4 regions of the Paenibacillus sp. V4I5 genome follow, and region 1 is predicted to be linked to each of the others. Evidence: riboswitches for the same ligand, from Rfam matches in the RefSeq annotation. Region 1 holds a riboswitch; each other region holds the start of a gene.
What was found. Region 1 has a riboswitch for cyclic di-AMP ahead of QFZ78_RS03825 (TrkH family potassium uptake protein). Riboswitches for the same ligand answer to the same signal wherever they lie in the genome.

Region 1 (7,432 bases):
TGATCCGCTTGGATACAGAAAGTTCAGCAATCGTGTAATCTTTGGATATCTCAATATAGTCGAGTAAATTCGGAGAAACAAGTTGATGTGCAACACGGATACCCATGTCTCGCTCCGGGTAAATAATCCGGTCTACTCCAATTTTGTTTAATACTTTGCCATGCAAGTCGGAGAGTGCCTTCGCTACAACCTTCTTTACACCCAAATCTTTAAGCACAATCGCTGTTAAAATGCTGGATTGAATATCATCCCCAATCGCGACGACTGCACAATCGAAATTGCGCATACCCAAAGACTTCAGCACCTCTTCATCCGTTGCATCGGCCACAACTGTATGTGTAAGCTCGGAACTCAACTCATTAACTATTTCTTCGTCCTTATCAATCCCCAACACTTCGTATCCAAGCTTGATGAGTTCCTTAGAAATACTAGCGCCAAATCTGCCTAAGCCAATCACCGCGTATTGATTTTTCATCTTTCCTTGTCCCCCTATCCAATGGTGATTTTACCCTCTGGGTATCTATATAATTCTTTCTCTTGTTTCGGTTGTAATGCGTAAGCAAGCGTGATCGTACCAAGACGTCCGGTGAACATCGTCAGGCTGATCATAATTTTACCGAATGTCGTCAGTTCCGGCGTAAGTCCCATTGACAAACCTACCGTACCAAAGGCGGAGGTGACCTCGAATAAAATTTTGAGGAGTTGCGCATCTTCCGTCGTCGTTAGCAGCATCGTGACAAAGATAACGAGAATCAATGCAATCATCGTAAGCGTAATTGCTTTAAGGATGCGATCCTTCGCCAAACGAAAACGGAAAATCACGATGTCTTCCTTCCCGCGGATCATCGTTACAATGGCACTAATCAAAATCGCGAAGGTCGTTGTTTTAATACCACCCCCTGTAGATCCGGGAGACGCGCCGATAAACATGAGAATAACAATGAAAAATTGAGATGCTTGCCGCATGGCTCCGATATCAACAGAATTCGGGCCTGCTGTACGCGGTACTATGGATTGAAAGAAGGAAGCAAGCACTTTTCCACCAAAATTGAGTGATCCGAGCGTCTTGATATTTGTATATTCAAAAATAAATATAACAACTGCGCCGAGTATAATCAGCAGTCCGGTCATACTTAGCACAACCTTCGAGTGCAGGGAAAGCTTTCTAGTCTTTTTGTAATCCATCAAATCGGACAAGACAATAAAACCGATGCCTCCGAGAACGATAATCGCCATGACAACTACATTCACAACGAAATCATCCGCATACCCAGTAAAGGAAACGAAGGGAGCGTCGATTGTGCCGAATAAATCGAACCCGGCATTATTAAACATCGATATGGAATGCCAGATTCCAAAGTATAGCGCCTTGGAAAACCCTAAATCGAATGTCCAACGGACCGTCAAAATGGCGGCTGCTATGGCTTCAATACTAAGTGAGTAAATAATGACTTTGCGAATGAGCCGCATGATGCCTTCCATGCTACCTTGATTAAAAGCTTCTTGCAGAACCAATCGCTCTTTGAGCGTAATCTTCTTACGAAATGCGAAAGCGATCAGCGTAGACATCGTCATAAAACCTAGACCGCCTACTTGAATCAAGGTCACTATAACGATTTGGCCAAACATGGTGTACATACTCCCTGTATCCACCACAACGAGCCCTGTTACACAAGTTGCCGATGTCGCTGTAAATAGTGCGTCGATGAACGGAAGTGATTGCCCCGTTGCCGAGGCAATGGGAAGGCTCAAAAGAACTGCTCCGATAAAGATGATGGCAGCAAAGCCAAGTACAAGAATTTGCGGCGGTGTCAACTGCCAAATTTCCAATTTTTTCTTCATATTGCCCCCTGTGCATGCAAAAAAGACACTGGATATCCAATGCCCTTAACGGTATGGCTCCTGACGTAAAGCCTACGAGGTTAGCTGACGGATTCGGATGCGCGGATCACCCTATTTGCAAGACGCTGAAGGTCTGAAGCAAAATTCACCCCATTTACATGGTTCCCCCGTTTTCATAAAGAAATTCGGCTTTTTATTCAATTGATATGAATTATATAACTGTTTACGTTCACGCACAAAGTTTGTTTCAGCGGATTTGGGAGTATTTTCCGATAAATCCATCGCTTCTAGGAGGCTGGCGAGGGACTTACCCTTCGTAATCGAGTGTTTGCACCTGTTTACGAGTGATTTTGAGTTAATTGGATCTCTATGTAAACTGTTTGACCATTTCTCGGGGTGGACACTATAATTCAACAATTTTTATGTTTTTTTTACACCTGGGGCATGAATTATTTACCCCATTTTTACATCGAAACGTATTAAGATTTCAATATACCGATGAGGGTGAATCCTTTCGGAGGAAGCAAGAGGAAACGTATAGACATTATTATTAACAAGACTAATTGCACTCAAAGGAATGTACAGTATGACTATTTCACCTAAGAAGCCGCTTGTGGCCTTCAACCACATGGAGGGGTAAGTAATGAATGAATCAGAATTTTTACTAGTCGTAGCACCCACGAAAGCCGGTGAACAATTTATTCATCATTTAGAGCTTAAGGGACTGCCTTTCGTAGTTGTCGTGAATAACAAAAATGAACAGCTGCATCTTACTAAGTTTGATGTGGATCATTTTATTTTATTGGATACGGATGCACAAGAGACTTGGAAAGCTCCCAATTATTCAATTAGCAAAATCTTCTTGTTCGAAGATAGTTTATCGTTATGCTGTCGTTATCTTCAAATCGTCCGTAAGTGGACCTCAGAATCGCTCTATGTCATAACGGAGCGTGAAAACGCAAGATTTATTTATAAGGGACTCGGTGCTGATTATGTCATTTATTCAAAGACAGGTAACGTTTCATTCTTAGTCACTTAGTATACGTTTTATCCAAAAAGATTCTCAATTAACTGCTTACTGCTGCGAGGAGGTAGTAAAAAGCATGTATAACGATATTACAATGGTTTTATTGTTCATTTTTGCATTCTTAGTATTTTGGGGTTTTCTTAAGTTATGTGAAAAAGCCTAGGGAGGTAGCTTCATGATTATCATTGGAATCATTGCATTTGCCCTGATTTTGTACCTCGGATTTGTTTTAGTATATCCAGAAAAGTTTTAAAGACAAGATATTTGCTTAATTGAAAGAGGAGGATATCTTAACATGGGTATGGGATTTGTACAGGTAGCGATAACGCTAATTATTATCATGTTATTAGTAAAGCCAGTAGGCAGCTATCTGGTAAAAGTGTTTGATTATGAAAAAACGGGTTTGAACCGCGTTTTTGGCCCGTTTGAACGAATGACCTATCGAATTATGGGGGTTCGCGAAGGAGAGGCAATGGGGTGGAAACAGTATTTGGGCGCCATGCTTCTGACCAACTTCATCATGTTGATCCTTATGTATCTTGTCCTGCGACTTCAAAAGTTTTTGCCGCTTAATCCGGACGGGATCGACAATATGCCGGCAGCGCAGGCTTTTAATACGGCAGTATCCTTTATTACAAATACGAATTGGCAATCCTACAGCGGGGAAAACGCGCTATCGTATTTGTCTCAATTACTTGCGATTACGTTTCCGATGTTCACATCCGCAGCAACAGGTTTTGCAGTGGCGATCGCCTTCATTCGCGGGTTAATTGGCCGGCAGGATAACCTTGGAAACTTTTATGTGGATATGGTTCGTTCGATTACTCGTATATTCCTGCCGCTTAGTTTCATTGTTGCACTGTTCTTGGTATTTCAAGGTGTTCCTCAAACGCTGCAAGGCAATGTAGATGCTACTACTCTCGAAGGTGCAAAGCAGACAATTACCAGAGGATTGGTAGCTTCGCTTGAATCCATCAAGCATATTGGAACGAATGGAGGGGGATGGTTCGGTACAAACGCGGCACATCCTTTTGAAAATCCGACTCCGTTAACAAACATGGTTCATATTGTTTGCATGATGCTTCTTCCGACCGCTCTTGTGTATGCCTTCGGACTGATGATCAAGAATAAGAAACAGGGTTGGGCTGTTTTTGCGGCTATGGGACTCATCTTTTTAGTCATGCTTACTACCGTTTTTGTATCAGAGTATAAAGGAGTACCCGCGCTTGATACATTAGGCGTTCACGGAAATATGGAGGGCAAAGAAGTCCGGTTCGGAATATCAGAATCAGCATTATTCACTGCGGCAACTACAGCTGCCACAACAGGTACTGTTAACAATATGCACGAATCATTAACACCTATGGGTGGCTTTGTCCCTCTTGCCGAAATGATGCTGAATAACGTATTTGGCGGTAAAGGTGTAGGTCTGCTTAATGGTTTGCTTTATCTCATTTTATCCATCTTTATTTGTGGTCTGATGGTAGGACGTACGCCGGAATTCTTGGGTAAGAAAATTGAGGGTAAGGAAGTAAAGCTCGCATCCATTGCACTTCTTGTGCATCCTTTAATTATTCTTGCTCCGACTGCTCTGGCACTCATGCGTCCGGAAGCAATTACGTCCATATCCAATCCAGGCCTGCATGGTCTTTCAGAAGTGCTTTACGCCTTTACTTCGGGCGCAGCCAATAACGGTTCCGCATTTGCCGGTCTGAACGCCAATACAAACTTTTATAATGTAGGCATTGGACTCGTTATGTTGTTTGGTCGATATGTTTCCATCATTGCGATGCTTGCAATCGCCGGGTCTCTCGCGACTAAGCGCATAGTGCCTGTAACCGCAGGAACTCTGCGGACGAATACCCCTTTGTTCACGGGAATTTTAATTATGATCATTCTCGTAATCGGGGCGCTTACGTTCTTCCCTGCTCTTGCATTGGGACCGATTGCTGAACATCTGGCAATGCCGCATTAAGAGTGGCGTAAAATTAAGCATATGCTTACGAAGTAAGTTTCGCTACGCGAAACTCTCAGGAGGATCTATATGACTACTGCCCGTAAAAACACAATGACGAAGGAAATCGTATCACAGGCAATCTTTGATGCCTTTAAGAAACTAAATCCCGCGGTTATGATTAAAAACCCGGTCATGTTTATTGTTGAAGTAGGAACTGTAATTACCTTAATTTTATCGTTCGCACCTGATCTTTTCAGCACAACGAATGTAGGCAGGGGCTATAATATTGCTGTGTTTTTTATCCTGCTCTTTACTGTTCTTTTTGGGAATTTTGCTGAAGCCCTCGCAGAGGGACGCGGTAAAGCGCAGGCGGATACACTGCGGAAAACAAAATCCGAAACCATGGCCAAACTTGTTCAAAAAGATGGATCCTACAAGCAGGTCCCGTCTACCCAGTTGAAAAAAGGGGACATTGTCCGTGTGGATGCCGGCGAGATTATTCCTACGGACGGAGAAATTATTGAAGGGCTCGCATCCATCGACGAATCGGCGATAACAGGGGAATCCGCACCTGTCATTAAGGAAGCAGGCGGTGACTTTTCTTCGGTTACCGGGGGAACGAGAGTGGCTTCCGACTACATTGTAGCAAAAGTGATGACTGACCCCGGCGAATCATTCTTAGATCGTATGATTTCACTTGTAGAAGGAGCCAAGCGGCAAAAAACACCGAACGAAATTGCTTTAACAACTTTACTTGCCGTATTAACGCAAATATTCCTTATTGTCATCATTACGATGGTCCCAATGGCTAAATATCTCAGCGTTCAATTAGATTTAGCTACCTTGATCGCCCTATTAGTATGTTTAATCCCGACCACCATCGGCGCGCTGCTTTCCGCCATCGGGATCGCGGGTATGGATCGGGTTACGCAATACAACGTTCTCGCTATGTCTGGTAAAGCGGTAGAGGCCGCAGGCGATATCGATACGCTAATCTTGGATAAGACAGGCACGATCACCTATGGAAATCGGATGGCAGCCGAATTCATACCTGTAAGGGGAGTATCCGCTAAAGACATTACCTTTACAGCTTTGCAAGCGTCTGTAAAGGATGAAACGCCAGAGGGACGTTCGGTAGTAGAGCTCGCAGGTAAGTTAGGCGAGTCATGGGCTGGAAGCGAATATGAAGGTGCAGAAGTCGTCGAATTCACGGCGGAAACCCGAATGTCCGGCCTGAATTTAACGAACGGAACTCTAATCCGTAAAGGTGCGGTCGATGCCATCAAGAAGCATGTTTCATCCAAAGGCGGCAGCCTTCCTAACGATTTGGAAGAGATCACCAACCGCATAGCAAAAGCCGGAGGAACGCCGCTGGCTGTAGCTGTAGGCGATCGCATATATGGTGTAATTTACTTGAAGGACACTGTGAAACCTGGACTGAAGGAGAAATTTGCAGAGCTTAGAGCTATGGGAATCAAGACGATCATGTGTACAGGCGACAATCCTCTAACGGCGGCTACGATTGCTCTTGAGGCGGGAGTGGATGATTTCATTGCCGAAGCAAAGCCGGAGGATAAAATAGCCGCGATTAAAAAGGAACAGCAAGAAGGCAAGTTGGTTGCCATGACTGGCGACGGTACGAATGACGCTCCGGCGCTAGCGCAAGCAGATGTTGGGTTAGCTATGAATTCGGGTACGATGGCTGCGAAAGAAGCCGCCAATATGATCGATCTGGATTCCGACCCAACGAAGCTGCTGTCTGTCGTTTCCATAGGTAAACAGTTACTGATTACTCGCGGTGCTTTGACGACATTCTCTATCGCAAACGATATCGCCAAATATTTCGCGATTATTCCGGCCATGTTTATTCTAGCAATGCCTCAGCTTGGGGCGCTAAACGTCATGCATCTGGCTTCGCCCCAATCGGCAATCTTGTCCGCATTGATTTTCAATGCCATCATTATCCCGTTGCTTATCCCGATTGCTATGAAGGGCGTGAAGTACCGTGCCATGACAGCCGATAAACTGCTTACACGAAATGTTCTGATCTATGGTATCGGCGGGGTTATTGTTCCATTCTTAGGTATTAAAGTGATTGACTTTCTACTGCATGGACTTCACATCGTCTAATAAAGAAGTTAGGAGATATATGAATATGAAAATGACGCTGACCGCATTCCGAGTGTCCGTAGTACTCATGCTGATTTGCGGACTTATTTATCCTTTGGTTACAACCGGGATTGCTCAAACCATTTTCCCTAAACAAGCTGATGGCAGTTTGATTCAGTCAAATGGCACAGTTATCGGTTCTGAATTATTGGCTCAAAACGTTGAATCGCCAAAGCTGTTTCACCCCAGATCATCAGCTGCCAAATATGATCCTACTGCTTCCGCCGGTTCCAATCAGGCGGTTGCCTCCGAGGATTATGTGAATGGGATTGCTGATCAAATCGATGCTTTAAAAAAGGATAACCCGAATATCAAAGACATCCCCGCCGATTTGGTAACGAGCTCCGGCTCCGGATTCGATCCTGATCTGACTCCGGAAGCGGCAAAAGCTCAAATTTCAAGAATCAGCCGAGAAACGGGAATGAGTGAGCAGAAAT
Region 2 (7,432 bases), 3.2 Mb from region 1:
CATCCCATCACTTTGAGGGGGTGGCGCTCACAAGGCGTGAGGGTTCAAATCCCTCCGACCGCATCCCAGTTTTTCAAGCAGGAAACCCTTACTAGTTAAGGGTTTTTTTGTTTTAATCGCGAAATAAAAAAGCCCCGAAGGGCTTACGTTAACTGAATGCAGTCATATTCATGCTGCCATGACTTCTACTCATGAATCACATACCATGTGCCGTGAAGCCGGATGTACCCCGTTACATTCACTGGCTTCGGTCTTTTGAACCAACAGATAATCCATTTCAAGGCTGCACAACCTTTCGTGTGAGCGCTATGCGCTCTAGTCTGTTAATGGCCCAGTCTATTAAGTGATGAGCTAAGAACGCATCCCAAGGGAGTTGCTGTTTTAAAAATTTATCTAATCAAATAAAGTGATACGACGCCCAGTATTGGAACCACAAAGAGCATGATCCCGAGTCGAATTGAAATTAAATCTTCGTGTGAGTACACAGAGCCACGACCTTTCTTTGTATAGTAAGATATTTATTCAATTTGAGTCTTGTCGAATCCTTTGATGAAAAAACACTACTTTTGTCGGTTAACCAACCTACCAATCATTACTTGGGCAGAAGTATCCCATGTGGATTTACTGCTCGTTAACTACTCGAAGTGACGGCGGTCGCGGGAAGACGTTGAAAGCCCCTTATTTATGATTCCTTTTTAACAAAATTGGGTAAAATGAAATGAACCTTAATAAAACCATGGCGGGTGTAAATCATGTTTTCTGTCATTAAACGATTTTTAATCGGTCAGCCATTAAAGTCAAACGAACTAGGGGAACAAAAGCTTAATAAAAAGAAAGCTTTAGCTATCCTCTCTTCCGACGCTTTATCATCCGTTGCCTATGGGCCTGAGCAGATTCTACTAGTATTGATTACCGTAAGTGCTGCAGCTTATTGGTACACAATCCCTATAGCCATAGGCGTTCTGTTTCTTCTATTAGCACTTATTTTGTCATATCAACAAATCATATATGCCTATCCACATGGTGGCGGGGCCTATGTCGTATCGAAGGAAAATCTCGGGATGAACGCGGGTTTATTTGCAGGAGGATCCCTTTTAGTTGATTACATACTAACGGTGGCGGTCAGTATCTCTGCAGGTACGGATGCCATTACTTCTGCTTTTCCGCACTTACATCCTTATAATGTAGTTATTGCCATCCTACTAGTTATTTTCATTACGATTTTAAATCTCAGGGGTATAACGGAGTCGGCTTCTATTTTAGCTTATCCTGTGTATCTATTTGTGCTGGCTTTGTTTATCTTAATTGGAGTCGGATTATTCAACATTGTAACTGGGAATGTCTCAGCTGAATTGCATGCTCCAATTGGCACGCCCGTTGCAGGTATTTCCTTCTTTTTATTACTAAGAGCATTTTCATCGGGGAGTTCTGCTTTAACAGGGGTAGAAGCGATCTCTAATGCAATCCCAAACTTCAAGGATCCAGCTCCAAAAAATGCATCCAAAACACTGATGGCTATGGGCTTATTACTTGCCATTTTATTTGCGGGAGTCGTTTATCTAGCGTATTACTATGGGATATCACCCAAAGAAGAGGAAACGGTTGTCTCACAAATAGCTGCTGAAACGTTCGGTAGAAATTTCATGTATTACGTCATCCAAGGTACAACCGCTATGATTCTAGTTCTCGCTGCGAATACGGGATATTCGGCTTTCCCCTTACTGGCTGTTAATTTGGCCAAGGATAAATTTATAGCAAGGATGTTTACGATTAGAGGAGATCGATTAGGGTATTCAAACGGAATCATTTTCCTGGCGGTTACATCGATCTTGTTAATCCTTCTTTTCAAAGGGCAAACGGAGCAATTAATTCCTCTGTATGCAGTCGGAGTATTCATTCCATTTACCTTAGCTCAGACAGGGATGTTGGTGAAATGGTTTCGTGAGAAACCGAAAGGCTGGATGGTTAAATTAACGATTAATTTAGTTGGAGCATTCATGAGCTTTACGGTCATGATGATCTTCTTTATTACTAAGTTTGGGCAGGTATGGTCTGTTCTCATCTTTTTGCCACTAATTGTTTTTATTTTTCACCAAATCAAGAAACACTATGAGGCCGTAGGCGAACAATTAAGAATAACAACTTGCGAACCAGCGATTCCTATTGAAGGAAATGTGATCATTGTGCCTGTGGCGGGCATTACGCATGTGGTAGAGAACTCCTTGAATTATGCCAAATCCCTTTCGCCAAATCAGATCATCGCCGTTTATGTGGCTTTCGAAAGAGACGTCGAGAAACAATTTGAGGAGAAATGGAATACGTGGCAGCCCGAGATAAGGCTGGTAACTTTACATTCCCAATATCGGAGCATTGTTCAACCATTGATGAAATTTATTGATACGGTCGAGCATAAGGCAGCTGAATCAAATTTTCGGGTAACCGTCCTAATCCCACAGTTTATTCCTAAGAAAAGCTGGCAGAATATTCTCCATAACCAATCCAGTCTACTTATCCGTGCTTTCTTGCTGTATAGAAGAGACCTTATCGTAACGACAGTGCCGTATCATTTAAAAAAATAAGTAGGGTGGCCTTACTTCATTGTAAGGCTGCCTTTTTTTATAGTCCATTTGCGACAAAATGACAATAACGGTAGAAAAACGAAGCATTTCTATCGATAATGAACGTGTTATCAATTTGGATGCGCTTTTATTTGCCTAATATGCCCTAAATTACGGGATAGCGTCTCTCCACAGCGTTTTACAATAATGGCTAAGAGGCGTAGCATTCTTTTCAACAACTTCACAACAAGTTTCAAACGCTGAGTCCCCGCAAGGGGAGCGGGGGAACCAGCCAGAAGCCGAATGTATGTAAATTGCGGTTTCTCGGGGTGAATCCAAAACAAGCGCAGCTTGCCAAGGTAGGGCACTTCCAAGCCCGAATCCGACAGCTAACCTCGTAAGCGTATTGGGAGAGAACCACTTTCTATCGTGCTTTCACAGCCCGTTTATTAACGCTGCTAAGAAGCCCGAGAGTAGAGATTCTCTGCTCTTAGGCTTCTTTTTGTTGTTCGAAATTTGGAGGAGAGTGAATCTATTATCGTATTTGTTTGAGCATTCTGGGGATCTCTTTCAAGACAAGATTTTTATGCTTTTTTTATACGGATGCTATAGATTCTTTACCTCATTTTTATACGGTTCGGCGTTACACTATTTCAAGAAAGCATTAGAGTCGGTTAAATTACAGGAGGTGTGTTATGTACAACGACGTAACGATGATCTTATTAATGGCCGTAACATTCTTAGGATTTTGGGCTTTTTTAAAATATTGTGAAAAAGCATGAGCTTAAGCTTAGCTTTCGATAAGCGTTTTGGAAAAAACTTGTAGGAGGCACTCATATGATTGTTATCGGTGTTATTGGATTTGCCATTATGGTGTATCTCGGTTTTGTTTTAGTGAAGCCGGAGAAATTTTAATTGTAGAATAAGAACTTAAGTAAGCAAGGGGAGAACCTACTATGGGTATGGGATTGTTACAGGTAGTCATCACACTGGGTATTATTATTCTTTTAGTGAAGCCTGTGGGTAGTTACTTGGTGAAAGTTTTTGGGTATGAAAAGAGTGGACTTGATCGTGTATTTGCTCCTTTTGAGCGGGTCTCCTATCGCATTATGGGTGTTAATGAAGATGAAGCGATGGGGTGGAAAAAGTATTTAGGGTCCGTACTATTAGTTAATTTTGTCATGATGCTTCTGATTTATGCGGTATTTCGGCTTCAAAAATATCTACCATTGAATCCTGACGATATTGGTAATATGCCTCCGGCATTAGCTTTTAACACGGCTGTTTCATTTATTACTAATACGAACTGGCAAGCATACAGCGGTGAAAATACACTTTCGTATTTCTCTCAAATGGTAGCCATTACGTTCCCGATGTTTACATCGGCTGCAACAGGTTTCGCTGTGGCGGTAGCTTTTATACGCGGTTTAGTTGGCCGTCAAGATAATCTCGGTAACTTTTACGTGGATATGACCAGAGCGATTACACGCGTATTTTTACCACTGAGCTTCATTGTTGCTTTAGTTTTAGTTTTTCAGGGTATTCCGCAAACACTACTGGGAGCTGTGCAAGCTACAACAATTGAAGGGGCCACACAAACGATTACTCGCGGGTTAGTGGCTTCACTGGAATCGATTAAACATATCGGTACAAACGGTGGCGGGTGGTTCGGTACGAATGCAGCGCATCCTTTTGAAAATCCGACACCGGTGTCCAATTTGATCCATATTATTTGTATGATGCTGCTGCCTACATCTCTGGTGTATGCATTCGGTCTGATGATTAAGAACAAAAAGCAAGGTTGGACCATCTTTGCTGCTATGGGGATCATCTTTATCGTGATGTTGTGGGCGGTATTCTACGCCGAGTATCGAGGCATAACTGCCGTAGATGCATTAGGTGTACATGGCAACATGGAAGGCAAGGAAGTAAGGTTCGGGATTGCTGAAACTGCTCTATTCACAGCGGTAACTACAGCTGCCACTACAGGTAGCGTAAACGCAATGCATGAATCGCTCACACCGCTCGGAAGTATCGTTCCTTTCGCGGAAATGATGCTGAACAATGTGTTCGGCGGTAAAGGGGTCGGCTTGTTAAACGGCTTGCTCTACCTCATTTTGTCGGTGTTCATCTGTGGACTTATGGTTGGTCGTACGCCAGAGTTTTTAGGTAAAAAAATTGAGGGCAAAGAGGTGAAGTTGGCGGCCATCGCCATTCTGATCCATCCGCTTATCATTTTGGCACCGACAGCTTGGGCACTTATTCGTCCTGAATCCATTACCTCGATATCCAATCAGGGGATGCATGGGTTGGCTGAAGTGCTGTATGCTTTCACGTCAGGTGCTGCTAATAACGGCTCCGCTTTTGGTGGACTAAGCGCCAATACGAACTTTTACAACTTGAGTATCGGTATGGTCATGCTGTTTGGGCGTTTCGTTTCCATGATCGCGATGTTAGCTATTGCCGGCTCTCTGGCTACGAAGCGTGTCGTTCCTGTTACGACAGGCACACTACGTACAAATACACCTTTATTTATGGGGATTTTAATCATGATTATTCTAGTTATCGGTGCTCTAACGTTCTTCCCGGCGCTGGCATTGGGGCCGATTGCTGAACATTTGGCGGTGCGTTAAGGGTAGTCTCTGAGCGGAGAGACTTTGAGCTACGCCCAAAGATCCCTATATTAGGAGGACAACATATATGGCTGTGGAACGTAAAAAAACAATGACAAAAGAAATCATGAATCAAGCTATCGTTGATTCATTTAAAAAATTAAATCCTTGGGTGATGATCAAAAATCCGGTTATGTTTGTAGTTGAGATCGGTACGGTCATTACGCTCCTGCTTTCACTCGCACCAGATCTTTTTGGTACCACAGAAGTAGGGCGGGGTTATAACATCGCTGTGTTTTTGATCCTGCTTTTCACCTTGCTTTTCGCTAACTTCGCTGAAGCTTTGGCCGAAGGGCGGGGCAAGGCACAGGCGGATTCCCTACGGAAGACGAAATCCGATACGAAGGCTCGTCTGGTTCAAAAGGATGGCTCTTATAAGGAAGTGTCTTCAACTTCTCTCCATAAAGGAGATGTGGTCCGCATTGAAATCGGGGAGATTATCCCATCCGACGGCGAGATCATTGAAGGATTAGCTTCGATTGATGAGTCAGCTATTACAGGTGAATCGGCTCCTGTTATTAAGGAAGCTGGAGGCGACTTCTCATCGGTTACAGGTGGTACACGGGTAGCTTCCGACTATATTGTTGTCAAAGTGACGACCGATCCGGGCGAATCGTTCTTGGATCGCATGATTGCACTGGTGGAAGGCGCCAAACGGCAGAAAACGCCGAATGAAATTGCCTTAACGACACTGCTTGCCGTATTGACACTTATTTTCTTAATTGTCATTATGACCATGGTTCCGATGGCGCAGTATTTGGATGTGAATTTGAAGATTTCCACATTGATTGCTCTGCTGGTCTGTCTCATTCCGACGACAATCGGCGGACTCTTGTCAGCTATCGGTATCGCCGGTATGGACCGCGTGACCCAGTTTAACGTGCTTGCCATGTCAGGCAAGGCGGTAGAGGCAGCTGGAGACATCGATACAATGATTCTTGATAAAACGGGGACGATCACCTTCGGGAATCGGATGGCTTCGGAGTTTGTACCTGTGAGTGGCGTACTTGCTAAAGACATCATCCTTACTGCCCTGCAAGCATCTGTGAAAGACGAAACACCAGAAGGACGCTCCATTGTGGAGCTTGCGTATAAGCTTGGGGAGACTTGGCAAGCAGATAGCTATCAAGGTGCAGAAGTGGTAGAGTTTACCGCTGAAACACGGATGTCGGGACTTAATTTAGCTGATGGTAAACAAGTCCGTAAGGGCGCCGTTGACGCGATTAAGAAATATGTAGCAGCTATGGGCGGAAAAATTCCTAGTGATTTAGAAGCAATTACGAACCGAATCGCCAAAGCCGGGGGCACTCCGCTGGCAGTCGCGGTTAACGAGCGGATTTATGGCGTTATTTACCTTAAGGACACGGTAAAACCGGGCTTGAAGGAACGATTTGCAGAGCTACGCGCAATGGGCATCAAAACAGTAATGTGTACAGGGGATAATCCCCTTACAGCTGCGACGATTGCGCTTGAAGCCGGAGTAGATGAATTTATTGCTGAGGCGAAGCCGGAAGATAAAATTGCCGCGATTAAAAAAGAGCAGCAAGAAGGCAAGCTGGTAGCGATGACAGGGGACGGAACGAATGACGCTCCTGCGCTTGCTCAGGCCGATGTAGGTCTTGCGATGAATTCAGGCACAATGGCTGCGAAAGAAGCTGCTAACATGATCGATCTTGATTCGGATCCGACGAAGCTGCTTTCGGTGATTTCCATTGGTAAACAACTGCTGATCACTCGTGGAGCCTTAACGACGTTCTCTATTGCCAACGATATTGCTAAATATTTTGCGATCATTCCAGCGATGTTTATTCTCGCCATGCCACAGCTGCAGGGGTTGAATATCATGAATCTGGCTTCGCCGGAATCGGCTATTTTATCGGCATTAATATTCAATGCCATCATCATTCCCCTGCTGATTCCAATTGCGATGAAGGGTGTTAAGTATCGGGCGATGTCGGCAGATAAATTGTTGTCACGTAATATTTTGCTGTACGGTATCGGCGGTGTGATAGTCCCTTTCATTGGTATTAAAATCATTGATATGGTGCTTCATGGATTAAACATCGTTTAAAGAGAAAGAGAAACGAGGAGATAGCGTTATGAAATCGGTTTTGATAGCTGTTCGTGTGTCTTTATTGTTCATGATCGTCTGTGGGCTCATCTATCCACTCGCAACGACAGGTGTGGCGCAGGTCCTATTCC
Region 3 (7,432 bases), 5.6 Mb from region 1:
ACAGCGCCAATGCCGCCTATAACCAAAATCGCCATAAATGTAAATTTAACGCCCTCTTGCCAGCTCGTAAATGGCACAATCAGATTGCGCGAATTCAAAAAATAAATGATCGCGCCAAACACAACGAAACTAAAGATGATCGATTCACTCATGCTGCGCCATATCATATTCGTTAATCGTCGTTTATAGCCGTCCAATTGGTAATGAACCTCCTCGAGATCTTTACGCGTGCCCAAGCGCACATTCTCACAATACTTTAATCTTGATATCTCCTACGATGTAAGAAAGCACAAGTTTCACGCGGTGATCGCAATGTTCATAGTTAGGGGACTGCCAAATCAGCTTATTCATAACCCCGGACTCACGCTCATTCGCAACTTGAATCTGCCCAAACGAGATGGAAGCCGTCACAGCGACACCGATATCCTCCGGCACTTTGATATCTACATCTCCTACTACGCCTTGCAGGATGACCGTGGTTTCCTTTTGCTCCAAAATCGCAAGTGAAAGATCAATGTAGGTTTCTCCAATAATGTACCAAGTTGAACTGTTGCGTAAAATCCAAGGCTCACGGCCTAAACGGACGCTATCCACCAATTTCTGCTTCTGCATATACGTGTCGTCTTTGTGTACTTGCTTCGATCGTATGAAAAACAAACCTAGCGAAATTAAAACAATAGAGAACACAATGGTAATGTGATCTCCGAATAAAATCACTGCCCCTATGCCGATCAGTACATAACCTTTGCGCTCTTTGCGTGAACGGACCCGATGAATGCCTAGCAAGATGAGGATAATGGCAAGAATGGGGAAAAAGCCTATCGTATGATCTAGAAGCAAAAAAAGACCGGCTCCAATCAGCACTAGTGCTGTATTGCGGTTACGGTTGCTTTTAGTTTCTTCTCCCATCGCTGCACCTCCTCTGGCTGACTTTTAAATTAGTTCATATAGATTCCTAGCATACCATAAGAATGGACGACCTCCAAGATGCAAATCCTTGCGCGGCAAGGCTTCCGCATGAATCATGGAGGTCAAGAGCTCCTGCGCCTAGTTATTAGGCGCTTGAGGGATAACACGCGACTATTTCTTGTCGCGTGGGTCGGTGTCACCGCTGGAGCGATGCTGCTGCCAATCCTGCTGGAACTTGCCGCGCAGCGTGCGCAGCTCCTGCTGAAGGTTGCCGCCGGCTTCCTTCAGCGTCTCTTGCGACAGGCGGCCCGCTTCGCGGAGCCCCTGCAGCGCTTCCCGGCCGAGCTCGCGGCCGGTCACTTCCAGCTCGCGCCAAGTGTCGCGAGCCTCTTTCTCGTGCAGACCGCTGCTCGGCGGCTGCACCCCCTCGGCTGCGTGCCCCGCACGCAGCCCGCGCAGTTCATCCGCGAGCGCCAGGCACACGTCCTGGCTGCTCGCGTACTGCGCGCGGTAGTGCTCGCAAGCGGCTTCCTCGCGCTGCTTCTCTTGCAGCGCGAGCCGCGCGAGCTCTTCATCGCCGGCGCGCATTGCCAGCTCGGCTTGCTCGCCGCGCAGCTGCGCCATCTCCTCTGCGTTCACACTGTGGCGTCGCAGCTCAATAGTTCGCTGCAGCGCCTCCTGATAGCGCTGTTCCAGCTTTTCTATCACGCTGCTACCCTGTTCATGATGATCGAGCTTGCCGGCCGTTTCTTGCCATGCAGCTTCTGCTATTTTGCCAATCCGATTCAATATGCTCATGAATTACACCCCCATTTTCTTATGTTTTAAAATTCATTTCGTTTCTTCAATAGATGAATACCGTACACCACTAAACATACAGCGAAAGCAATGGCGATGAAGCCCGATAGTTTAATGGTCAGTATCAAGCCGCCTAAGCCGGCGAAAAACCAACCAATTTTCTTCCCATTCTTAATGCCTACATAGCCTAATCCAAGCATAGCTGCCGGGAATAAAAATCCCATAAAATGAATATGACTGCCAAATTGATGCAGGCAAATAAGTATACCTGCTGTGATTAAAACCAAAGCCAACCCTTTCGATCGATCCATACTCATTCTGCTTACCGCCCCTCACGTGTTCTTCATGCTTCTATCGTACCTGAAACAGCTAAACCTCAAAACGGACTCGCGACTGTTTTTGTACCTAGACCTAAGTCCAGTACCCTCTAAGACCTCCATCCATATTTTGGCCGTTGTCCCACAAGGCCTCAAGTGCTAAACTATTTGAAGCCGAGTCCGGTGCACAGACAAAGTGCCGGTACGGGGGACGATTTACATGGGGTGAATATTTGCTCTTCATCGGAGCAGACTAGGGAGAACCTTCTTCCCGAACCCGTCAACTAACCTCGAAGGCTCATGAAGGAGGATTACCAATTGCATACAATTACTAAAGGGTTAACTAGCCTTGCTGTGTCTTTAACAGTGTTGGCAGGAGGCTTTCTTTCCCCATTTACGGCGAATGCCGCAGAGATGGATGTGAAAGTGCAAGTCAATGATAAACTGGTTCAATTTCCGGATGCTCAGCCTTTTTTGGATGAGAATCATGCTACCCAAGTACCGATTCGTTTCGTAACGGAGAAGCTTGGTTATGAAGTAAAGTGGCAAAAAGAAGGCGATGAGATCAAGGTCACGCTAAATAACAGCAAACATTCAATCACCTTAGTATCTGGACAAAAAGAAGCTGAAATCGATAGCCACCGTGTCGAGATGGACACACATGCGGAATTCCAAAATGGACGCGTATACGTGCCTCTTCGTTTTCTAAGCAAAGTATCCGATATTCCCGTTCAGTGGGACGCTAGCAGCAAATTAGCTATTCTAAGTAAAGATGGCAATAAGTATGCGCCAGATTATGAATTGTTTAAATCCACTGCCTATTCAGCAGATCCATCTGAGAATGGCGGCTACGGAGCTTTTGATTATATGGGTAATCCACTAAGTATTGGAACCGTTGCTGTAGATCCCACCGTGATTCCTCTAGGATCTAAGCTCTATATAGAAGGTTATAATTTCAACGGCTTACCTGTAGGCGGCATGTATGCTTACGCGACAGATACTGGCGGTGCAATCAAAGGCAAGCGTCTTGATATCTTTATCCCAGGATCCAAGCAATCTGTGAAGAAGTTTGGTATCCAAACCATTAAAGTGTACAAATTATCCAATTAAAACGGCTGAAAAAAAAGCTGGTTTCTGAGATTTACTTCTCAAGAAATCAGCTTTTTTTATTTAAGGTGGAAAAATCAGAAAAGCTGCTCTCCCATCATATAGTGACGAGAAGAGCAGCCTGCAGTTACTTAAACTTGATTTTTAGGGATACCATTTAAACTTGGGACGTAATCAGGTGCCTCGTTGCTCGATAGCGTTTGAGCTTCTTCCATAAAATTAGCGTTATTCTGCTGATTATTTTTCTTATCTGCTTTGTTATCTTCGCGGTCATGCTTGGGATCGGCGTCATTTTTGGGCATAGCGTTCACCTCCATTGTCTCATAGTTAGTATGAGAAGGTGACTTGCATTTTATCCCAGTTATCTGAAACTAGCGTTGCTCTTTATATGACTGAACTACCTTCGAGGTTTTTTGTTTTTCTTGCCGCCATATGCTCCATTAGGAATGCCACATACGTTTCGTCCCGAACTAACCAAGCGGCATAATCCCTTTTGACATAACGCTCTGCCTCTTCGAAAGTAGAAAAATGTTGGTTGGATTCGACCCCATCCACATCGACTTCCCATCTGTCTCCCGAAGGAAAAATAAACACTTGTTGTTCATTTCTATTCTCATAAAGTGATCCATAAACAGAATTTTTCATGTTAAATGTATTTTTATTCGCATCCGCGCGAATGGGTTCCATCGGGAATGGCTTCGCTACGTACCACTGATAGGCTTCTTCTGTCATAGAGCAACCGGAAGCTTTAGCATGGCCTCCTCCTCCATAAAGACCCGCAATTTCCGAGACATCGATGTGATCGTGAATCGTTCGAAAGCTTATCTTTTTACCGCCCATATTCATGATTGCGATGTAATCCAGATGAGGATTTTCTTTGCCTAGAGCGTTTCCAAGTTCAGAATGATAGGATTCCGCATGAACGATGCCTACATGATGATCATCGATTCGGGAGTGGATGATTTCCCTCTTTTTTCTGCGCACATAGCGTTCAATTTTTTCTTCTTCCATATCCAAAATTTTTTCTTCAAAGGGATCGAATGCAAAGTTCTCGCTTTGCTGAATGCGAGCCACCATTTTTTCCTCAAATTCTTCAATGGAAATTAAATAAAAGAGATCGTTTAATCGCTTAGCCTTGATATAGTCATTCTGTTCCCATTCCCAGGTATCATACTGACGGACCAATTCGACGAATTCATCTAATCCCTTCATTGGCTTCAACAATCCGTTCTGGATCAGATACTCATAAAATAGAGAAGTTGCAGAAGCAAGTTTTCCATTTTCATACGCAATCTGAACCATTCCCCACGAATATTTGTTTAAATGAAGCGAGGTTTTATGATGATCAATAAGTTTTACTTTTCCACCCGATTTCGCAAACTCGTTTAGTCCTAGTTCATTCGTTTCATCCACGGATAAGTCGGTGATAAACAAATAGTTCTTTTTTCTTGATTTTTCTAAAAAGCGTTTTACTTGTAAATTTAACCCTCCGACAGAGTTATATCGAATTTCTACCTTTTCACCAAATGTTAATCGAGCTATTATACCGCAACCTACTCCATCCAGATCATTATGAGTATACAAATGATACAAGGGCACACCCTCCTGTTAATGATTTCCATTAAGGTACCCTTGATCAAGTCACTTTATTCGGTGTTAATGGACAGAGAAATACTCGAAATGGTCCCATAACTGAAAACGGCCCTATGGTTTTACCAAAGGTACCGTCTGTTTTTATCTTTAAAAGAAATCCGCTAAATAAGTAGTCCGTCGCGGAATGGCATCTTCCAACCGGCTAATAAGTTCATCAGTCCCTTGAAGACGCTCGATTCGGGCCATGAATCCGGCTTTCTGATAACCCATGAACAAAGCCGTCAACGTCTGTATGTTACAGCTAAGTAGTTGGTCCCCTGAAGGTATTTCATCTTCAGATAACTTCGCTACGGTGGCCGCTTTCCCATTGTCTGTGAACTGTAACCGATAAATGCCTTGGTTCCAATCCGCATGCTTGTCTGTAATGTGTAGATATATGGATTCCGCCCCATCGCGAGCTTCATACACATACTGCGTCAGAAAAGCTTCTACATCTACAATTCTTGCCGAGAAATAAGTAATCTTTTCTTGTTTGAACTTTGGATCATGCACTAGAAACGGAAGTTGGTCATCTACTGGTGCATTCACTTCCACCTTGGTTATCATCGAATCATGATCAGCAATGAACTTCCATATGCCACGTCTTGCTTCCTCGTCAAGGAAAACCAACTCATGGATGGTCGCTACCGTGTCCTTTACCTGGTAAAATACATAACCCCGCTGTTCCCCTTGAGCGTTCTTGTAGACGGCAGCTGTGCCCTTTTTAAATTTCAAATAGCGATTATTCCACCAGTCCTCATCCCGCTCCATCATGCCGTTGTATGCTTTTGCAAACTTAGCGTAGATTGGATTCAGGATTTCTCCGCTTTTGGCTACACGTAAGATCGAACTGCCCTCAGCGGCTTGGAACTTGGGAAGCTTATCTACAGGGATTTCATATTTCAAATAATCCACGTATGTTTCCCAGCCATATTTACGATAAAATTCAAACTTAAACGGCGCGAGAAAGGAAATGGTCTGCCCCTGCTCTCTCATCGCTTTAAGCGCTTGAACCAGAAGCTGTCCAACCATTCCATTACGACGGTACTCAGGCCATGTTGCTACGCCCGCTATACCGCCCATCGCAAAGCTCTTCCCATTTAACCAAGTCCGGAAGTTAAGTACCGTGAGCTTTGCAGCCATAGCGCCGTCAACGAAATAGCCCCACACTTGATTAGGATCTGTAGAGGCTATCCGCTCTGCCTTTTCCTCTGCGGTAAGCTCATATTGAAAAGCAAATTCAGATAGAGAAAAGCTCTCCAGAAGCTCCTCTTGTCGTAAAGTACGAATTTCATTCATCTCAAATCACCTCATTTAGAATAGATGAGCTTTTAACAAAGTTGCTGTTAGAACTGGCTTTCCTCGGGGCGTAACACCATGAGCATCGGGCTCTAACGTAATGGCAATCGTATCATAATTATTCGGATTAAATGTGTAATATAACCCGCCTGTACCGTTATCGGTGCTCTTGCCTGTATCTGGAATGCGGTTTAACTATTCAGTCTCAGCTGTTTGACCCGAGGTACGATTTTGCTTTTTGCGCAGCAAGTCGATGACGATATTTCGTGTTAATGATGCTGACTGGTATATCACTTTAACCAAAGTAGTGGCGTGTAGGGCAAATGTCCAATCAACGAATGCCCCCCGGTCATATGCTGTTGTATAGGGATACATCCTACAAAATATACACCGGAGGGGATACTATGTCATATGCAGCTGATTGTGGAACTCCAGGATACGGAAGTTCAGTAGGAGTCGTTCTTGTCCTGTATGTTTTACTTGTCATCATCCTTGCCACGTTCTACTAATGGAGTGAATTGCCTCACACATTGATCTAGTATAAAATGGCCTACCATCAATGACTTCTTACCGGAAGTTCAGCGATAGGTAGGCCATCTTTATTGTATAGGATAAATAATTACGCGTTCGTCTTTTAAGAACCCCTTACCTCCGGCAGGTAAGTAAATCAAACAATCCGCATCTTTGATAGAAACCATAATACTGGACTTATCAATACCTGATGGCTTAACCTTCAAACAACCGTTGTCCACATGAGTCGTTCCTCTGACATAACGCGGATAAGCAGAGCCTTTATTATAATCAACATCCAACTGAGCCGTGATCGCTTCCGGATAAGGTGAGTGACACCCTGCCATCGCTTTAATCAGCGGTTTGGCAAACAGCTCAAACCCGACGAATGAGGCGCCCGGATTACCGGACAAAGCTAACAGCAATTTATTGTTCCATAGAGCCGCACTCGTTGGAGTGCCCGGCCGCATGGCTACTTTGTTGAACAACAGCTTGCCCTCAAATCGTTCAAAGACATCAACAAGAACGTCGTAATCACCAACGGAAACACCGCCGGATGTGAGGACTAAGTCGACTTTTGGGAAAGTTTCCTGCAGCGCCGCTTCCACCTCTGTCACATCATCCGAAAGCGCCTGCATGATAACCGCAGATCCACCAGCAGCTTCCACCTGCGCCGCCAGCATGTAGCTGTTACTGTTGCGAATTCGTCCCGGCTTTAGCGCTTCTGCCACATTCAGCAACTCAGAACCTGTTGAGAAAATGGCGACCTTCGGCTGTCGATATACGGATACATCCGAGTAGCCGAAAGTGGCCAAAATCGCCGCTTCGCCAGGCCCAATCCGTGTACCTTGCTGAAGTAA
Region 4 (7,432 bases), 3.6 Mb from region 1:
CCCAAAGCTTGTTTACAAATCTGAACGATCGTCATATTAGGGAAAGATGACAGGCCTCTCAGATAGATCCACATCACAATTACTTCAAATAGGCAGCCAATCAGTATCGCTTCCCAATGGCCCTTACTTGTCGATTCAAATATTTTCTCAGGATATACAAAAAAAATCAGTCCGAAATGGACAGTAATGAATGTCAGATAGACGGATATTTTATTAACCATCCTGGGGACCTTCCTTTACATTTACATTGATATAAGCGACATCCAATGTCGTGATAGAGGCCATATAGATGGACAGCCAAATGAGTCCGCCAATTGTTCCAAGAACACCAAAAATGGCACTAAGCACGATCAGAACATATTTAGCCATTCGAATAAACAAGCCATTTTGTACACCGTTCAATGTAAAATTCGCTAAAGCGGAAGCGGCCAAAACAATAATGAATAGATTACTTACCAATTTAGCGCTTACAACGGCTTGCCCAAGAATAATTCCACCCACTGTTGTTATCGAGGGACCGATACTCTTGGGAAGGCGAACACTGGCTTCAATCAGCATCTCTAGAATAATTAACATAAATATGACTTCCAAAAAGGCAGGATAGGGTACCCCTTCACGGCTCTGAGCAACAGACAAAGCTAGTTGTATTCTCAAAACCTCTGGATTCACGGAGACCAAAGATACATAGAGAGCAGGTAAGACTAAAGCGATAAACAAGCCGATAATCCGAAGCGTACGCAATGAAATCATTGTGACCTTGGGGAAGTTACGATCTGAGTTCACACACCAGAGATCTGTAATGATAACGGGCATAACAAAAGCAAACGGAAGCCCTTCGATAAACAGGATAACACGACCATTTTTCAGGTGGTCTGCCGCTTCTGCCGGTCGCTCAGAAGTTAAACAAGGGGACATAAGACTGAAATTCCCTTTTCCTAAAACTTTAATAATTTCTTGCAAATGATGAAATTCTTTTGCTTTATTTGCCTCGAGCTTCTTCATTAAGGATGTAAGCAAATTATGATTTACAGAGTCTGATAAATAAGTTACGGTGGTTCTTTTTGGTTGTTTTGTCCCCATAATCAAGGTTTTCATGGTTAGTGTAGGGGATCTTAGCTCGTCGCGGATCAACGCCATATTGGTGTCCAAATCCTCATTAAATGCTACAAAAGAAGAATCAATGACGTTTTCATTTTGTGGAACATTTAGCGTTCTTCTAATCGTTGACGGAACGGGCTTGATAACAAAATTTCTTATAGGGTTATCGAGTAAGTATATAACTAAATTACCTTCCATTAAGCTGCTCATCTGCAAGTCGTAAGAAGCGTTTAATTTGCCATTCAATAGGCTTATTTGTTGCAGCCAATCACTGATTGGACTGGACTCCATCCAAGATAATAATTGATTCGTTTGTGAAAGGTTAACGAAGGGGCGAAAATAACAAAATACAACTTCCTTATCCAAAAGTTGTTTTCGTTCCATAACAAAATCGCTATTTGACTCAAATTGAAGTTTAAGTCTGGCTATATCCGTTGTTTCTGTCAGATTCATGTCATCACCTGAGAATAGGTTTCCTTGGAAAACGGAAATTTATTCCTTACCCACTTGTACAGGAGTTAGAGCTACCATCATAATCCAATATTTCCCTTTACTTTGCTCCAGTAATAACTCAACTCATGATCAAATGTTTAAAAAACCACGATGTAATAAGAAAACAGAAGAAAATCAATGAATCGTATGATTGTAAGCGAATTATTGAGTGAAAGTGGTGGTTGGAGTTATCTTTTTAAGTTTTTTCGATCCTTTACTATGCTGCAAGAAGAGAGTAGTATTCAACTCGTACGTTACAGTTGAATATTTCGCTTAATTTTCTTATTTAGAAAAGCGGGGGAACCATAAGATTCATGGGGTGAGTAAAGGTGCTTCAGTAGGGTACCTTTTAGGGCAGATTCTCGCGGCCCGAACCCGACAGCTAACCTCGTAAGCGACCGTGGGAAGGAGAACATGTGTATAAACACAAGGTCTATCCTTGTGTTTTTTTGCGTCCTAAAACGCAGTTTTCAGTCAGAGACTAGGTTTAATTGGAGGAAATAACACGAATGACAAGCGATTCATTAAAAAAAATTATGTTTGGCAAACCGCTCAAATCCAGCGAAATTGAATCAGAAAAATTGCCGGTTTGGAAAGGACTGCCGATTCTATCCTCGGATGCCTTATCGTCGGTCTCCTACGGGACAGAGCAGATTCTTTTAGAACTCGCGACCGTTGGGATTGCCGCTTTTGCGTTCTCTTTGCCCATTGCGATATCCATTATCGCTTTGATTATGCTTCTTGTTTTGAGCTACCGACAGGTGATTGAGGCGTATCCGCAAGGCGGCGGAGCCTATATGGTTACCAAAGAAAATCTAGGAATGGCATGGGGAAGATTGACAGGAGTTTCGCTGCTTATCGACTACACACTTACCGTTGCCGTTTCAATCTCTGCCGGCGTGCAGGCGATTACGTCAGCTTTTCCATCGGCGGTGCCGTATATTGTTCCGATTACTTTAGTTCTTGTTTGGATCATGGTTTGGCTTAATCTGCGAGGAACTTCGGAATCAGGTACGATTTTCGCTATTCCAACGTACTTTTTTATTCTTTGTATATTACTGCTAGTGGGCAAAGGCATATACGATATGCTGACAGGATCATTGAATACGCATCCCATAGCGTTTGCTCCGAGTTCAATGACGAGCTCATTAACGTTATTCGTCCTTTTAAAAGCATTTTCCTCCGGGTGTTCAGCCGTGACAGGGATCGAGGCCATCTCCGATGCCGTGCCGCACTTCCGCACACCGTCCGTAAAAAACGCGAAGCGTACGTTAGTATCCTTAGGGACACTTTTGGCTATCGTGTTTGGAGGAGTAACGATCTTAGCTTTGGGATATGGCATTGCACCTGATCCTAATGGTCATACATCCGTATTATCGATGGTGACAGAGCATGCTTTTGGTCGTGGGGTGATGTACTACGCAACTCAAATCGGTACCATGCTCATTCTGGTTTTGGCTGCCAATACTAGCTTCAACGGGTTTCCAATCTTAGCATCCATTATGGCACAGGATAAAAACTTCCCGCGTATGTTCTCATTCCGAGGAGACCGACTTTCGTTTCATTATGGTATTATCACACTCGGCGTACTGGCCAGTATTCTTCTTATTGGTTTCAAAGGTAAGACAGATGCACTCATTCCTCTATATGCGATAGGCGTGTTTTTATCTTTTACACTTGCGCAAGGCGGCTTGGTTCGTAAATGGTTGAAAGAGCGTGTGAAAGGCTGGATCGGAAAGCTGCTCATCAATGGTTTAGGCGGGATCGTATCTCTTGCTGTTTTACTCATATTTTCTGTAACTAAATTTTCCGAAGGTGCGTGGATTGTTATTATCATAACCCCACTGCTGCTTTGGTTAATTACGAAAATTAGTCATCACTACGATGATGTAGCGAATCAATTGCGTATTGATATAACGATTGAGCGGGTTTACACGAAGGAACCATTGATTATTGTGCCTGTGGCGGGCATTCATCGGGTTGTAGCACATTCCTTGAGCTATGCGAAATCGTTGTCGCCAAACGTAATTGCCTTCTACGTATCATTCTCAGATGAAGATGAAGAATTGATGCAGGAGAAGTGGGAGAAGTGGGATCCGGGCGTTCGATTGGTTGTTTTTAAATCACGTTATCGGACGATCCTGAAGCCGCTGGCTGAATTTATTGAGAGAATTGACACGCATGTTTCGGAAAAACAAAACATTATGGTCATTTTACCGCAATTTATGCCGAAAAAATGGTGGCATCGACTGCTCCATAACCAATCTGCTGCACGCATTCGTACGAAGCTTCAAGCTGATAAAGATATCGTCGTGGCGACGGTACCGTATCATTTGCACGAGTAGAAGTGTACAATAATAGGGAGAAACTGAACTGAGGTGAACCCGTTATGGCTAAGAAAAAATGGTCGTCTACTCCTGCTGTTACCAGCGTGCAAGATAAACCTGCAACACTTAAGGATTTACTGCGCCCTGAAATACTTGAGGGACTCAAAGCGCAGGCTGATGCCATGAAAGTAGAGGAACAAGCGAAGAAAGATGCAGAGAGAGCGAAGGCGGAAGCTGCTCGCAAAGCAGAAGAAAAGCGGCTTGAGAATGATTTTGGACATCTGCTGAGTAAGAGCAGTCTGGATTGGCGTAAGCACAAATGAGGGAGCGCACGTTGTGCCTCCTTTTCTTTCTTTTTGTAATGACAGCGCTATCATCAGAGACGCTAAACCAAAGAAATGGGGCGAAAATGTCCCTGGTGTTCGGACACATCTAACTACGGAGGAACAAGTGATTGCGCTGACCTTTGACGCATGTGGGGGGAAGGAAGGCAGTGGTTACGATGAGAAGCTGACTGGACGGCGTCCATTATTTTTTCGTTCGGGCACAGCCTATTATATTGATATTGCAGCAGGAGTCGTTCAGGATTTGGGCTTTGAGGTGGCAGGTTACAATGCACTCGGCGATGCTGGAGCGACTTATAACACGGAGCAGGTATACAAAGCGCTTTTAAAAGCCCGAAGCGGTTCTATCGTATTAGCTCATATGAACCACCCGGAGAAAGATACCGCAGAAGGTATCATGAAAGCTATTCCTGAGCTTCAAAAAGCGGGCTACCGCTTCGTTCTTTTAACTTCCTATACATTAAACTAAGCGATAGCCGCAGCAGCTATCGTTTTTTCATTTCAAAAAATTCACAAGCCTCTCGATCATAGTACGTCAAATCACTAACACGAGTTTGTACAACAACCGTTTTTTCACTGAAACGCAATACAACTGCATTCGAATCTACAATGTGATCATCTTTGAAAACACGGACGACAGCCTGTCTTTCAACAGCATCTTGAAAATCCGTATCCGTTACTAAGCGTTGATTTCTAGCCATCCTCGGCATTTCCCCTTACTTGGTTAAAATAGTTCTTCTATTGTACCACAAGGTGTCGCTCAACCCGAATTCACACGAACTCCTCCGCCTAGCCTAGCATACAATGTAGCACCAAATGCTGTATGGGCAGAGAGGATGCGTGATCCCGATGGACATTCAATTATTGCCGATTCATTGGGTCTATTTCGTATTTATCGGTTTTATTCTTACCCTTTTAATCAAGCGTAGAGATACGACGATGATTTGTGTGGTTGGTATTTTCACGCTTGGCTTGCTGGCAACGGAAACGTTGAGCGGATCCGTTTCTGGTATTTTCAACAGCTTCATTTATGCAACCAAAGAGCTGATGGGTACCATCATGATCATCTCCATAATTGTAGCAATGAGCCGCGTGCTCATTCGAACAGGGATTAATGAAACCATGGTCGCACCGCTAACCCGTTTTCTGCGAACGCCTGCTTTAGCTTTCTGGGGCATTGGTATCATTATGATGGTGACGTCATGGTTCTTCTGGCCATCTCCCGGTGTAGCGCTCATTGGTGCTGTTCTTTTGCCGGTTGCCGTCCGCGTTGGTCTGCCAGCGCTAGGTGCAGCTATGGCGATGAATTTATTCGGACATGGGATTGCGCTTTCGGGGGATTACATTATACAGGGAGCTCCTAAATTAACAGCAGATGCAGCTGGATTACCGGTGACTGCCGTCATGGAGGCAAGCATTCCGCTGGTTATCGTGATGGGGCTTGTCACGACGATCACCGCTTTTTGGATGATGCGGAGGGATATGAAGAACGGAACGTGGCGGAATGGCCTCGTGGCGAGTGGTCCTGGGGATAGCGGTTCCCTCATTTCGGCTACTTGGCAGGCCAAGGTCAATTTATCCACGAATTTGAAGAAAACGTTGGCGATTATGATTCCTCTGCTCTTCGCCTTAGACGTAATTGCGATGTTCGTGCTTAATCTGCAAGGGGGAGATGCGACAGCGCTCGTTGGGGGCACCGCCGTATTCATTCTCATTGCGGTGACGCTGCTCGCGCATCGGAATCAAGGACTAGAACAAACGACCTCCTACCTCATCGAAGGATTTGTATTCGGTTTCAAAGTATTCGGCCCCGTGATCCCTATCGCCGCTTTCTTCTATCTAGGCGACTCCGCCTTCACGGAGCTGTTCGGTAAAGTACTTCCGCAAGGTTCGCACGGGATCGTGAACGATCTGGGTGTGGCACTCGCGGGGCAAGTGCCGCTGAACGGAGCGGTTGGTGCTGTGACGCTTACCGTCGTAGGCGCCATAACGGGCCTCGACGGCTCCGGCTTCTCCGGCATCTCCCTCGTGGGCTCGATTGCGCAGCTATTCGCTGCCGCCATTGGCTCCGGCGCGGCTGTGCTCACAGCGCTCGGGCAAGTGGCCGCCATCTGGGTCGGCGGCGGCACGTTGATTCCGTGGGCGCTGATTCCAGCAGCGGCCATCTGCGGCGTGAGTCCGTTCGAGCTGGCGCGACGGAATCTGCTGCCTGTGCTCATCGGCCTCGCGGTGACGACGGTCGTAGCGATGTTTTTGGTGTAGGTGTAACATTTAACCCGTTACCCCCGTGGGAGTCTCAACGGGTGTGGCGGGTTTATATGTTTTGGGAGGGACCCAAACCACCCAAACCACTACAGATGCTATTGGCACAATGTTGGTATTGGTGTTTCGCAGTTTCTAAATTCAGCGATATCGCAAGACAAGTGCAGGAAGTATCTCCAATTTCCCATACAATGAACGGAAAACGCACGGGATCGGAGTTGCCTATTTTCCACCTTAAGCATTAAGCTTACATACAGTGAACTCGAATGGAAGTTGGAATTTAGACTATTGGAAGTTGGAGATGAGAGAGATGGAAGCCAAGTTTTGTATGACCTGCGGAGCCGCTATGGAGTCGCGCGATGTGGATGGCACGATAAGAAGAGCTTGTACGGAGTGCAGCTTCGTTCATTGGGGTAATTATAGCATCGGTGTAGGGGCACTCGTGATGAAGGATGAGAAGATGCTGCTTGTGCGCAGGGCTCAGGAGCCAGGGAAAGGCCGATGGACCAACCCGGGCGGTTATATTGAGCAGCATGAGCTGATCCAAGATACGATTGAGCGCGAAGTGTTGGAGGAAAGCGGAGTCAAAGCAGTTGTCACTGGTCTAGCAGCTGTGCGCGATTTGCCTAGAAGCATACATAATGTATACATTGCTTTTGAAATGGATTACATAAGCGGTGAGCCTCAGCCAGACGGCGTGGAGGTCGATGCAGCAGGATTTTATAGCTTGGCCGAGATGGAAACGATGAATGTGGCGGATTTTACACGCTGGCTCATTGATGTTGCCCTACATTCCAAAACGACGGGTCTCGTAGAAGATAAAGATCCAATCATCAAAATGGATGGATACGGATTGTACCGTGTCCCTAAAATTACGATATGACCAATGCGATTCAGCTGAGGGGACAT

Region 2: another riboswitch for cyclic di-AMP. It lies ahead of QFZ78_RS38585 (potassium-transporting ATPase subunit F); the one in region 1 lies ahead of QFZ78_RS03825 (TrkH family potassium uptake protein).
Region 3: another riboswitch for cyclic di-AMP. It lies ahead of QFZ78_RS29370 (stalk domain-containing protein); the one in region 1 lies ahead of QFZ78_RS03825 (TrkH family potassium uptake protein).
Region 4: another riboswitch for cyclic di-AMP. It lies ahead of QFZ78_RS19970 (APC family permease); the one in region 1 lies ahead of QFZ78_RS03825 (TrkH family potassium uptake protein).

What each region holds. Positions count from the first base shown of each region.
Region 1 is NZ_JAUSZB010000002.1:405,916-413,347, forward strand. Features, by position in the region: gene QFZ78_RS03820 (potassium channel family protein) at 1-475, opposite strand, end outside; gene QFZ78_RS03825 (TrkH family potassium uptake protein) at 490-1,842, opposite strand; cyclic di-AMP (ydaO/yuaA leader) riboswitch at 1,898-2,043, opposite strand; gene QFZ78_RS03830 (hypothetical protein) at 2,486-2,881, shown strand; gene QFZ78_RS38360 (potassium-transporting ATPase subunit F) at 3,045-3,122, shown strand; gene kdpA (potassium-transporting ATPase subunit KdpA) at 3,171-4,844, shown strand; gene kdpB (potassium-transporting ATPase subunit KdpB) at 4,914-6,956, shown strand; gene kdpC (potassium-transporting ATPase subunit KdpC) at 6,982-7,432, shown strand, end outside.
Region 2 is NZ_JAUSZB010000002.1:3,586,651-3,594,082, reverse strand. Features, by position in the region: gene QFZ78_RS18260 (APC family permease) at 753-2,579, shown strand; cyclic di-AMP (ydaO/yuaA leader) riboswitch at 2,807-2,978, shown strand; gene QFZ78_RS38585 (potassium-transporting ATPase subunit F) at 3,396-3,473, shown strand; gene kdpA (potassium-transporting ATPase subunit KdpA) at 3,521-5,191, shown strand; gene kdpB (potassium-transporting ATPase subunit KdpB) at 5,259-7,301, shown strand; gene kdpC (potassium-transporting ATPase subunit KdpC) at 7,330-7,432, shown strand, end outside.
Region 3 is NZ_JAUSZB010000002.1:5,977,954-5,985,385, reverse strand. Features, by position in the region: gene QFZ78_RS29390 (sensor histidine kinase) at 1-197, opposite strand, end outside; gene liaF (cell wall-active antibiotics response protein LiaF) at 247-909, opposite strand; gene QFZ78_RS29380 (PspA/IM30 family protein) at 1,081-1,707, opposite strand; gene QFZ78_RS29375 (LiaF transmembrane domain-containing protein) at 1,734-2,024, opposite strand; cyclic di-AMP (ydaO/yuaA leader) riboswitch at 2,187-2,338, shown strand; gene QFZ78_RS29370 (stalk domain-containing protein) at 2,343-3,134, shown strand; gene QFZ78_RS29365 (hypothetical protein) at 3,263-3,433, opposite strand; gene QFZ78_RS29360 (DHH family phosphoesterase) at 3,516-4,724, opposite strand; gene QFZ78_RS29355 (GNAT family N-acetyltransferase) at 4,872-6,062, opposite strand; gene QFZ78_RS29350 (YjcZ family sporulation protein) at 6,467-6,571, shown strand; gene QFZ78_RS29345 (molybdopterin molybdotransferase MoeA) at 6,662-7,432, opposite strand, start outside.
Region 4 is NZ_JAUSZB010000002.1:3,980,957-3,988,388, reverse strand. Features, by position in the region: gene QFZ78_RS19980 (GerAB/ArcD/ProY family transporter) at 1-221, opposite strand, end outside; gene QFZ78_RS19975 (spore germination protein) at 214-1,551, opposite strand; cyclic di-AMP (ydaO/yuaA leader) riboswitch at 1,851-2,002, shown strand; gene QFZ78_RS19970 (APC family permease) at 2,100-3,935, shown strand; gene QFZ78_RS19965 (YqkE family protein) at 3,980-4,240, shown strand; gene QFZ78_RS19960 (polysaccharide deacetylase family protein) at 4,254-4,730, shown strand; gene QFZ78_RS19955 (hypothetical protein) at 4,747-4,962, opposite strand; gene QFZ78_RS19950 (hypothetical protein) at 5,111-6,523, shown strand; gene QFZ78_RS19945 (NUDIX domain-containing protein) at 6,834-7,406, shown strand.